DNA from 3 places in the Bacterioplanoides pacificum genome. Region 2 is predicted to be linked to each of the others. Evidence: riboswitches for the same ligand, from Rfam matches in the RefSeq annotation. Region 2 holds a riboswitch; each other region holds the start of a gene.
The links. Region 2 has a riboswitch for cobalamin ahead of ACFOMG_RS06745 (TonB-dependent receptor plug domain-containing protein). Riboswitches for the same ligand answer to the same signal wherever they lie in the genome.
Positions count from the first base shown of each region.

Region 1: linked by a shared signal. The riboswitch ahead of ACFOMG_RS15850 (TonB-dependent receptor domain-containing protein) and the one ahead of ACFOMG_RS06745 (TonB-dependent receptor plug domain-containing protein) in region 2 are both predicted to bind cobalamin.
Region 3: linked by a shared signal. The riboswitch ahead of ACFOMG_RS09550 (cobaltochelatase subunit CobN) and the one ahead of ACFOMG_RS06745 (TonB-dependent receptor plug domain-containing protein) in region 2 are both predicted to bind cobalamin.

Region 1 is NZ_JBHRYB010000015.1:206,224-210,246, forward strand. It holds gene ACFOMG_RS15850 (TonB-dependent receptor domain-containing protein) at 1-1,265, opposite strand, end outside; cobalamin riboswitch at 1,273-1,505, opposite strand; gene ACFOMG_RS15855 (two-component system sensor histidine kinase NtrB) at 1,524-3,521, opposite strand; gene ACFOMG_RS15860 (ketopantoate reductase family protein) at 3,518-4,023, opposite strand, start outside.
Region 2 is NZ_JBHRYB010000005.1:464,451-468,473, reverse strand. It holds gene ACFOMG_RS06750 (rhomboid family intramembrane serine protease) at 1-22, shown strand, start outside; gene ACFOMG_RS06745 (TonB-dependent receptor plug domain-containing protein) at 46-1,986, opposite strand; cobalamin riboswitch at 2,116-2,330, opposite strand; gene ACFOMG_RS06740 (PepSY domain-containing protein) at 2,464-3,861, shown strand; gene ACFOMG_RS06735 (hypothetical protein) at 4,018-4,023, shown strand, end outside.
Region 3 is NZ_JBHRYB010000007.1:5,956-9,978, reverse strand. It holds gene ACFOMG_RS09565 (alkaline phosphatase) at 1-624, opposite strand, end outside; gene ACFOMG_RS09560 (DUF2149 domain-containing protein) at 904-1,215, opposite strand; gene ACFOMG_RS09555 (MotA/TolQ/ExbB proton channel family protein) at 1,208-1,654, opposite strand; cobalamin riboswitch at 1,791-1,920, shown strand; gene ACFOMG_RS09550 (cobaltochelatase subunit CobN) at 2,023-4,023, shown strand, end outside.

The DNA.
Region 1 (4,023 bases), on a different contig from region 2:
GTTCTGAAAGCAGTGGCTTGTCCGGCGGAAATAACATCTCCATTCTCAGCCGTCAGTACAACCTGTGTATTAAACGAGCGGAACTGGCCATAGCGATTGTTGTTATCATGACGAGCTCCTAATTCGACGGACGCAAAGCTGTTGGTGTAACGGTAGCCGGTAATAATGCCGGTGTTGTTGTCTTTTGACTCGTCGTAGTCTTTGCCGGATTCGCTGATATCTGTTGATTGATAGTCAGAACCCAAAATCACAGAATGTTGTGAATTAACACGGTAACGACCAATGAGGCTGGCCGTGTTTTTTGTAGTGGCAAATAAATCATCTGCAGAGCGTTTCTGATGATCCTTATAGTCCCAGCTGTTATCTTCGCTGCGACCAGCCGCTGCACTGATTGTTAATTTTTCTGCAACGATCTGATATCTGGCAGAAAGTGCCTGATTATCAAAGTCGGCGTTGTTGCCAAAGTTACCATCGTACTCGTAGTTACCTTTACTACGCTGATAATCGAGTGCCAGCTTTTGTTGTTTGCTGATTTCGATCGCGGCTCCACCTGCAATGCTGTAACGCTCATGACCGTCTTTGTCACTTTCGTCATCATCTTTGATGTCGTAGCCATCACTGGCATCGTGTTGTGCATTGAAATAAAGACTTGTACGACCAATGCTGGTGGCAGTTCTCAGGTTCAGCTCTCTGTTTTTATCACTGCCAAAGGCCGCGGTCAGCTGGCTGTTATCTGTCTCGTTTCGGGTAATAATATTAATCACACCACCCTGGGCATCCGCACCGTATAACGCACCACGCGCCCCCTGAATTATTTCAATCCGCTCTACCTGTTCCGGTGCAATCAGATTAAAAGCCGTTGTTCCGTTTGTGCCCGTTCCTACGCGTTCACCATTAATCAATACTGTAATACGCTTGTTATCCAGACCGTTGATATAAAGATTGGTGGTGTTCAGGCGGCCACCATTCTGAGTAAATTGGATACCTGACTCGAGGTTGAGTAACTCCGGCAGTGATTGAGCGTTGCTCATCTCAATATGCTCACGATCAATGATAATCAATTGTGCATCATTGATGGTGTTTTCAGGTAAGCGCGTTGCTGTAACGGTTTGCGTATCCAGCTGGGTTTCAGCATAAGAAAATGTTGCTGAGATCAGTCCGGAGAATAAGATCAGTTTTTTCATAAGAGTCCGATAGGATTTATCCAATCGGCGGGAATCAAAACAAGTAGCCTCTGTTTTGGCTACTTCTTCTGTATCGCCCACCGCAATACGAGTTGAACATTATCAGGCCGGTATCCGGGCTGACGGCCTGTTACACAGTTTGAAACCTGTAACGCCAACTGACGCCTTCCCATAACGGTTAAGTTACAGTGGCTGAGGTCAGTCGGATAGGCCGATCACCGTTGCGGGGGCAGCATTGGATTGCTTCAGCGGGAGCTGAATGACACCAATTTCCCGTTTAACTTGATCGAAGATCAGAGCACCTGAGGGGCGGCAGAATATCCGCTGGCTGAAAACTGGTCAAGTTTCAGTGTTTGTTACCAAAGTCTGAGGAGCGGGGGCATTAAGTGGTAAAACAATTTCAAAACAGGATCCACCATCCTTACCTGACCGGTAATTAAGTTGTCCCTGATGATGGGCGGTGATAATAAAATACGAGACTGATAACCCAAGGCCTGTGCCTTCTCCCACGTCTTTGGTGGTGTAGAAAGGTTCAAAAATATGTGGGATATCAGCGCTCTTAATCCCCGGGCCATTGTCTTCAACCTGGATCACAATTTGTTGCTGTTGTGGAGCTGGTGCAGACTGTTGCTGGAGGAAGGCGCGAATCTGAATAGCTGGTGTTTGTTGTTGGCTATCATCCAGCGCCTGTTGTGCGTTTTTGATCAGGTTAAGCAGTACCTGTTCAATTTCACTGGGTACGCATGCGACGTCAGGCAGCGTTTTTGGCAGTTCGGTGTTAATCCGAATGTGTTTCAGATCACTGTCGGTGGTTGCAATGGTCAGGCTGGTTGTTATCAGGTCGTGGATATTAATGTGGCGTTTCTGCAGGTGGTCATTACGGGCAAACTGAAGCATGGAGCGGATGATGGTGGCTGCCCGTTCGCCGGCTTGCTGGATATGATCAATAAACAGAAAAATCTGACGTTGCTGTAAATAATGTTGCAGTTTCTCAAGATCGAGCCCGTGTTGATTGGCTGCTTTCTGGTTGGCACTGAGGCCGGCTTGCAGACGACGGCGAATATTCTGCACATTTTGTAATATCGCTCCCAGCGGATTATTGATTTCGTGTGCCATACCAGCGGCCAGGCCGCCGACCGACATCATTTTTTCGCTCTGCACCATTATTTCTTCCATGCGCAGACGTACGCTGACATCGTCAATACGAATCACACGGTTCGCCTGGCGGGCGTGCTGAATCGGGTAAATTAACAGGTCACCCGTGATGTTTTGTCCCAGACTGGGCAGGGCTAAACGTTCAATTTTTTCTGGTTGCGGTAACTCGCGCTCAAACAGAATATTTTGTGTTTCCAGTTCCGGAATCAGTCGCACCAGCCGGTGACCCACCAGTTGCTGTGGGTCATGTTGTAACCATTCTCCGGCCTGTTGGTTGCATTGTACGATGCGCAGTTGTTCATCGACGGCAAAAATGGCCGAGGGCATGGCGTGAAGTATATTATCGAGCAGGCTCTGGGTATTTTTCAGCTGGGTTTCAATACCGCGGCGAATCGAAACTTCTTTGGCCAGGTGGTCATTGATACGACGGGTTTCATCCGACAACCGGGTTGCCCGCCAGCGGGCACTTTCTGCCTGGTGCCGGGCACTGCGCAAATCCCGGTGACGCTGTTCCCGCAGCCAGAAAATATCGTTCAGGGCATTGACCAGCGGCTGGATATCCGGATCACTGGCGCTCAGCTGCACGTCACCGTGAGGTTGTTCGGCCTGTTGCTGTAACTCCTGTAATAACGTGTCGTAAGGAGAGCGTTGCCAGCGGCGGATTGCCAGATACAGCAGAAAACACAGCAACGCTGACAAGGAAACAACAAACAGGGTGGTTGTCAGGGTATCGAGCAGAAAAAAGCCGGGCAGGGAGGCACGGTTAATAATAGCCAGAGTAAAACGCTGTGGTTTGCCCTGTAGATCGTGATAACTGAGCGGAAACAACATCTGCCGGCCGTCGGTTGGCTGGGATTCTTCCGCCAGGTGGGCGTTAAGTTGGGGTGTTAACGTGTGTTGGTAGCTGTGAATCAAGCGTTGTTGCTGGTCGTTATACAGTGCGGCTTCGTCTATCTGATAATGTTGGGTCATGCGTTGCAGCATGGTTTGTAGTACCAGCAGATCGGCATGGTGACTGAGCTCGGTCTGCAGTATGCCGGCCATGATCTGGCTTACCTGAGGCGCCAGTTGCTGACGGCCAATACGATCGGCAGCGGCAATATAAGACAAGGTCGCAATGAGGATCACACTGCTGATCGTCAGCAGGGTGGCGAATATGGCTTTTTGCCGTGCCAGCATCATTCGTTGCGGCTCCGCTCGCCCAGCTGTTGTAACCAGTATTCGCTGTGGGGTAACGACAACTGATGTTTCTGCGCCTGCTGTAATAAAAAGCCGGTAATGTAGTTCAGTTCAGTGGGGCGCTGATTTAACACATCCTGTAGCGATGATGAGAGATTATTCGCAGTGGCTTGTGCGACTTCGGCGGCGCGCTGAGCTAAGGAAAAATCCAGTGACCAGCCAAGTTGCTGATATAACCACTGAATTTCATTCGCCAGAAGGGTCATCTGGCGGGAATAATCCGCATTGCTGAGCAGTTCGCCATTACGGCACTGAAGGACTGCCGTCATTGGGTTTATCACTGCATTAATGGCCAGCTTGGCGCGCATACGGGTATGGATGTCACTGACACTCCGGGTGTTCGGCAATGCCGGAGCGGGAATCCGGTCTTGCTCAGACCAGCGGCCGATGCAGGTTTCTCCACAACCGGCCCAGATAACCTGTTGCTGGCTTGAGCGATAAGCCC
Region 2 (4,023 bases):
GGATATCAGTATCGAAGCCTGAGCCACGACCGGGCGACGCCGTACTCAGAACCTCATGCGGTAACTGAGTTTGGCCAGCCATGGCGTGCCCAGATTTTCATACACATACGCGCTGTTATCGGCATCACGACGGGCGGTTGCAACCGATGTGGCGTATTGCTGATCGGTCAGATTTTCCAGGCTCAGGGTAATATCCTGGCGCTGCTGCACATCCAGAAAGTGGCGTACACTCAGATCCACCAGAGTATAATTGCCATAATTAATCCGGCGATTATTTTCCTCATCCGACACACTGCCCACACGATTAACGTTCAGCATCAGCTGTAGCCCCTGCTGCGGCTTCCAGGCCAGCCCCGCCTTACTGTTATTTAACGGAATATTATTGATTTGTTGCGTCTCACCTTTGGCCACCGCGCGCGAATACACATGATTCAGTGTGAATGACACATGGCGCGTCAGATCCACGGCGATATCCAGTTCCACACCTCTGAACAACACGCTGCTGCCACTGTTCACAAAATGTTTTACGCCATTATCATCGCTCGCTGAACCAATTAACCGGTTAACCTGGCGGGTAAACAGCGTCAGGCCAATCTGCCGGTAAGCATCCTGGTAACGCACGCCGACGTTCAGATTTTTCCCCTCCTCCGGCGCCAGATCCGGATTTCCCTGAGTACAACAATCATCACTGGCGTATAACTCATAAGCACTCGGCAAACGGAAACTGCTGCCCAGCGCAGCAAACAGCTGAACATGGCTGGCCAGATTCAGCGTTCCGCTGGCATGACCAACCCAGCTATCACCTTCACCGGCGGGTTTATTGTAACGTCCCCCGAGTGAAAACTGCGCGTCTGACCATAATGACTCACGGCTGGCTAACTGCAAAAAAACCGCTTGTACCTGCTCTTGTTGTGACGCGATTTTCAGCACATCATCACTGCCGGAAAAATTCTGCATATCGTAGCCCAGACGAACATCCAGGCCAGCGACATCCGCCACCTCGGCCATCAGATTAATACCGCGGTCGGTGTAGCCCCAATAGTCGTAATTACTTTTTAATGCCAGCCCCGCCCCATCGTTATAAATTCTCAGGTAACGGGTATCCCACTGATGAAAATAACCTTTGACGTACAAACTGATATTGTCGCGGATACGGCCGTCCAGCTTAATATACGCCATATCCTCGGTGCGCTGATTCTGAGTCAGAAAGTTATCCGTTGGCCGCAGGTAATCCAGCTCCGCATTATGCTGCTGATATAAGGCTGACAGCCGCCAGTGTTGAGATAACTGATGTACCAGTTTGCCACCCATCACCGACACATCATAACCGCGCTTAGTATCGCTGGCGGATGGCTCCTGATGCTGCCGTTTAAATGCGCGGAAGCCTTCTGTCTGATCGTTACTGGCAAATAACAGATAACGTGTTTGCTCATTGCCACCCACCAGCCGTCCGCTGTGTGAACGACCTGCGTCTGAATGCAGCCCCAGCTGAACTTCACTGACCGCTCCCGGCTGCACGCTATGAGTCACAATATTGACCGCACCGGCAATCGCCTGGGTACCATAAAACAAACTCTGGCCACCTTTGAGTATTTCGATACGTTCGATGGCAGCGGCCGGAATGGTATCCAGCGGCGAAGTGCCGGCGTACAGGCGGTTATTAATACGGACGCCATCTACCAGCCAGAGAATATCGCCTGAGCGTGAACCCTGCAGTGACACACTGACATAATCAAAGGCACCGTTTTTGGGTGCAGCATATAAACCCGGCGCCAGCATCTGTAACGCTTTTGCCGCATCCTGAGCACCACTGAGACGAATGGCATCGGAGTCGATGATGACCAGTTCAGAACCGCTGGCAGCAATTTTCTCCGGCAGGCTGTGTTCCAGACTGCCGGCGGCGACCACAACATTGTCCAGCGTCGCAGGTTCGCCATGGCTGACGGCAACACACAACAGACAAAGATAAAATAACAACTGACGCATACACTGATCCTGTTCCGCCCATCACCGCCATACAAGGGTGTCGGGGCTTAGTTTTTTTTGCGAACAGGCAGGCAGGGAAAATGACAGGAAAAGACGGCCATGACCCACCAGTGACGCCCGCCGCAACACAGATTGGTTTGATCACAGGCAGGTCTCCGGACTTATAAAGGAGGTATGAACATTCGCCTTCCCATGCCGAAAAAATGGCTCAGTGGCTGTTTGAATGTTCTACTTTAATTACCGTTGCGGGGGCAGTTAAGGAATGGCTGAATATCAGCGCCACCTTATTCCCTTTTAATTTCTGTTTTGCAATAAAACAGAAAACCTGAAATACTTTTTTTGCTTCTTCCTACAAAAGCGCCGCAAGACTAATGTGTTGATCCGTTGAGGTCAAATAACACCATAAGCATCAACTCACTATTGCCGTTATCCGGTATTGTTGTTATCAGGTATTGTTGTTATCAGGTTGCTACGCGCATGAGCCACATCCGTTGGAAGAAGTACCTGTATCTGAGCCACAGATACAGCGGAATAATCACCTCATTCTTTATTTTTTTATGGTGCCTGTCCGGCATCATTATGATGTATGTCGCCTTTCCGAAACTGACGGAAACACAACGGCTGGAAAAATTACCCGCCATCCGGCAATTACCGCCATCATTATCCTTGCCGGAAGAATCACCTTCCGTGGTGCGTGCGTTAACGCTGGAATACATCGACCAGCAACTGGTGTTCCAGAGCGGGACCGGAACACCCGGTGATGCCCACACAGGCCTGCCACTGAAAGCCATCAGCGACCACCAGGCGCGCGCGATTGCGCGCAGTTTTTCCACCGCTGCCATCCGTTCAATCGACTTAATTGAGCGTGATCAGTGGACCGTCTATTCGCGCTTTCATCGCCACCGACCGTTATATAAAGTGCGCTTCAGCGACCCACAACACAGCGAAATTCACATCTCGTCAACAACCGGCCAGGTGGTGCAATACTCCACCCGCTGGCAACGGGGCTGGAGCTGGCCCGGCGCCGTTAGCCACTGGTTATATCCGACGGTGTTACGTCAGCATGGCAAACTCTGGTACTGGCTGGTCATTGCTCTGACGCTGATCGCTCTGCTGTCTGTCGTCAGCGGTCTCTGGCTCGGCATTCGTCAGCTGCGCCGCCGTCCGGGAAAACCACTGTCGCCGTATCGCGGCCTGCGCTGGTTGCACCACTGGGGTGGCGTGGGGTTATCGTTATTGTTATTCAACTTTTTGCTGAGCGGTTTATTATCCATGAATCCCTGGGGGCTGCTGGAAACGTCCCCCTCACCGTTGGTCGAAAAACTTCAGCCATACGCCGATAGAAACGCCATTAACAACAGCCTGCAGGCATTAGCCGCACAACCACTGCCGGCTTTTAAACAGCTCCGGCTGGCGCCCAGATTCGGTGAGGTTAACTGGATTATCACCAGCGCTGACGGTCAGCAACAACGTTTGGACAGCAACGGCCGGCCGATTCCCGGTGATCGCCGGCACCTCAGGCGGCTGGCACAAACACTGGCTGGCGACGCCGGCTACCAACTGTCATTACTGCACGACGCCGATGACTATTATTATGGCCATAAAACCACGCGCCCGTTTCCGGTATGGCGCCTGATCCTGAATGACGAATCACAATCGCGCTTTTATTTTTCCGCCACCACCGCCGAGCAACAGTTATACCTCGACCACAACGGCCGCAGTTATCGCTGGCTGTTCCATGCGTTACACCAGTGGGACCTGAGTGTTTTACGTCAGCGACCGCTGTGGGACATACTGCTGAACAGTGTGTTATTGCTGCTGACGCTGTTTGCAATCAGCGCCCTGATTATGGCCAAACAACGCCTGCAACGCTGAAAAAGCCATACGGGCGGCGGTTAAAATGGCGACCGATTCACAGCACGCCGGCGAGCGACTGGAAAAGCCAAGGCTGCGACTTATAATCCGCAGCCTCACCATTAATTGACAGCCCGGTTAGTATTGACTCAGGGCATCAGCGCCGAGGGATTATGTATGGCA
Region 3 (4,023 bases), on a different contig from region 2:
CATGCCGGTTAAATCAACACCCGCCAATGGATCGTGAACCCAGTGACGTGAGCCACCACCCAGTAACACATCAACCTGAGCGGCTAATAAATCTTCCGCAATGTCATTTTCCAGGCTGCGGTGAGGACGGTGTGCAGCAAAACCCGCCGGCGTGGCGTGAGTTAAACGGGTATCGGTAATCAGGCCGGTGGCTTTACCCATTTTGCGGGCTTTTTCCAGAATGGTTTCGACTTTATTACCGTTATCATCCAGGCCAACCGCCTCAGAAATCGAGCCCTGCCCGGTCGCCAGCTGAGTGGCAGAACAGGCGGAATCCACCACCAGTCCGGCATTAGTACCCATCGGTGCGGTCATTGATAAACCCAGCGAACCATTTTCTGCCAGCTTCTGCAGACCGGTGACACGATCAATATGTGCGGCATTGGCCGGTGAACGACGGGCATATTCTTCCAGAATACCAACCTGCTGTGCGCCCATACCATCACCAATCATCAGAATCAGGTTTTTAACCTGTCCCTGAGAACCCGCGGGTTCGGACTTATTATCGGAATCTGAGTCACTGCCACAGGCAGTCAGCATGGATGCCGTCAGAACAGCAGCCGACAGCTTGGTTAACATTTTCATACCTTCATGACACCTTATTTTTGTTCATTATTAATCGGGATTGCCGGGTGGCTTCCTGCCCCGAAGCAAAGTGGTGCCGGATCGTAAAAGCACAAGATGACAGTAATATTGCAAACCAGATTGAATACTCAATCAGTGATATTTTTATCCTGAAAAGATACTTCTGGCCGCTTTTTCAGCGGCCATAAAACACATCACTCCATGAAAGCTGAAGCAAAAAAAGGAAGGAGAAAATAAGGTGCTTCAGGCAGACGGGCAATAACCCAGCAATACATTCTTTTATTGGCCAATTAAAATTAATTTGCCACTTTCCGGATCGCGGTAAACCTGGCCCATCGACTGGTAACCCTGGGTTTTACCATTTTCCAGTTGCTGGCGTAATGATTCCGGCATATCGGTTAATTCACGACTGTGCTGCAGCTGAATAGTATCCTGCAACTGAAAATGCTGGCGTAATTCCGGGCTGACCGCGACCAGTGCGGCAATTAAGCCACAGGCAAACACCAGCATAATATCCACCAGATTGGCTAACGGACCGAGTGGCTCATCATCCTGAGCATCGAAGGAAGAACTGCGCCAGCGATCAGTCATAAGCCGGCTCCAGTGCGGCAATGGCTTTATCGTACCAGCGGCGCCGAACCCGGCCTAAAACAAACCCCACAATGCCGGCTAATAACCCCACCACCGTGGTATCAAATGCCACCGTCATCGCTGTTGTTAACACCGATAATTCACCGTCACCCAGTGCTGCCAACCCTGGCCCGAGCGGAATCAGAGTGCCCATTAACCCCAGCATAGGAGCAATACGGGTAATAAAATCAGCCCGCTCAATCCGGCGCTTGCCCACTTCTGTTAATAACGTTTTATCACCACGTTTGATCAGCCGGCAAATACCACCAAAGCGCTCTCCCAATGCCAGGCCGGTTTCATATAAAGCCAGCAACAGAAAGAATAACAGCGCCCAGACAACCGGCTGTAATAACAGCGAAGTCACCTGATGCATCACATTTAACGACAACGAAGAAAACATAAATACTCCGGCACAAAATGTCGGGCCAGCAGACGGTGGCGCAACGAAAAGTGAGCGGCACATTAGCAGGAAAGCCCACCCTTGAAAAGCAACAACAATTGACATTCCGGCTGGCCGGGGGTAGAACAAGCGCCGACGTTTTTGCCCGCTTCGGTATACCCGATCTGTGGCAACGTGGAACCCGGTGTAACTCCGGGGCTGTACCCGCAACTGTCAGGGTGGCACACCCACCTGAGCCAGATACACGTAGCGTCGCTGGATAGTACACCGGGCGGGAATACTCGGTACTGCGAGTGAAGCCGTGGTTCTGTTACCCGCCTCCGCGGTACTTTTTCTCTCCCTCAAGGCCAACCGACTTGAGGTTATTTATGTTGTTTTATCGCTTATTGTCTGCCACCCGGCTGACACGGTTATTATTGTTGTTTGCAATCGCCGGCACGGCGCTGTTCAGTCAGGCAGAAACCAGCAATAACGATTACCTGCTGCTGTTAACCTCCCAGCGAAATGCGGAAACCGTTGCCGAAGCGGTCCGTTTATTTCAGCAGCAACATCCACAGTTATCCGTTCAGGCCCGTACCGACAGCCAGATTTATGAAGCAACCGAACAACAACGCCGGCAACTGGTATTAAATGCCCGGGCGATTATTGGTGCCGGATTATTCGGCCCGGCCGTTGCTGAACTGAGCCCGCTATTTTCCACCTTCCGCCAGCAGCACAAACCGCTGCTGGTGTTCAGCAGTGATCATCGCCTGGTCGCGATGAGCACACTGGCAGGACGAACCTTATTCAGCGATCAGCAACAGCTGCGGCAACTGAGCAAACAACGCCCGGGAGACAACTTTGCCGCCTGGCTGCAACAACAGCAACAGCACAACCCACAACAGGCACAGTGGTTACAGGCCCGCGCTTATTGGCAGGCCGGTGGCGAACATAACGTACAACAATTATTGAACTGGAGTTATCAGCAACTGGGAGAACCACTGCAGGCAGCAGCACCTGTGCCACAACCCCGGGTACGCTGGTACAGCAAAGGTACTCTGCATAACCAGCTGCCCGCGCCCGACCCGCGTCCGCTGGTTGTGGTGATCGACCATGCCGGAGGTGGCCGCCCGGCGGATGCTGCATTGTTACGCAACCTGTGCCAACAGATAGAACAGCAGCAACAACAATGTATCGCGGCACTGGCCTATTGGGGCGAAGCCGGCGTTAATGCCTTAAATGAACTGGTGCCTTATCAGCAACAACTCAGTGCCATCGTGATGCTGCAGGATTTTGTGATTGGTGGCGGCGAAGGTCGTCAGCGGGTTACCGAGTTATTAACACACTTTAATGTGCCGCTGCTGAAAGCGATTAAATTACGCGACCGCAGTGCCATGGAGCATCAGTTATCAGCCGACGGACTGGCGGCAGAAAAAGTATATTACCAGGTCGCCATGCCGGAACTGCAGGGTGCCTCTCAGCCGCTGATTATTGCCACCGCCGGCGAACAACATAACGACCCGCTCAGTGGTATCCGCATTCGCGCCATTGAAGCCAAACAGGATGGTCTGGCGGCATTAACCGCCCGCCTGAAACGCTGGCAAACGTTGCAACAAAAAGCCAATCAGGATAAACGCCTGGCCATTATTTATTACAACCATCCGCCCGGCCGCCATAACATCGGGGCAGATAATCTCGATGTACCGGCATCGCTGTGGCAGATACTTAATCAGCTCAAAGCGCGCGGTTATAACCTGGGAGAATTGCCGCAATCGCAGCAGGCGTTGCTTGATCTGATGCAACAGCGGGGCATTAATTTACCGCGTGATGCCAAAGCACTGCACAACATGGCGAAACAAATTCATACCATGGCTCCGGATGACTACCGGCGCTGGTTTAATACCCTGCCCGCCAGTGTTAAAAATGAAATGGAAAATGGACCGTTCGGGTTATTACACGAGCAGCTGAAAGCCGCTGTAACGGCCCGCAAACCACAGCTGGCCGATGGCCTGTTACATCATACCTTTGAAGAAATGCATCACCTGCTGGAAGGCGTTGATCATCCCGGGCGGCAACGAGCGCTGAAATTAATTGAACAGTTAGAGCAATGTTATCTGCGTACGGTAAAACATGCCGAACAAAACAATGATGGCCGTTACCCCGCTTGCCTCGATAAAGAAGCACCACAACTGATCAGTGCGCTGCAACAAACCGGTATAGAAGGCCTGGGTGGCTGGGGAGAAGCCCCGGGCAAAGTAATGACGGTCAATCAACAGCTGTTATTACCCGGATTGCAGTTTGGTAATGTATTTATTGGCCCGCAACCGCCACGCGGCTGGGAAATTAACGAAGAATTATTACACGCTAACCTGGCGTTTCCACCGCCCCAT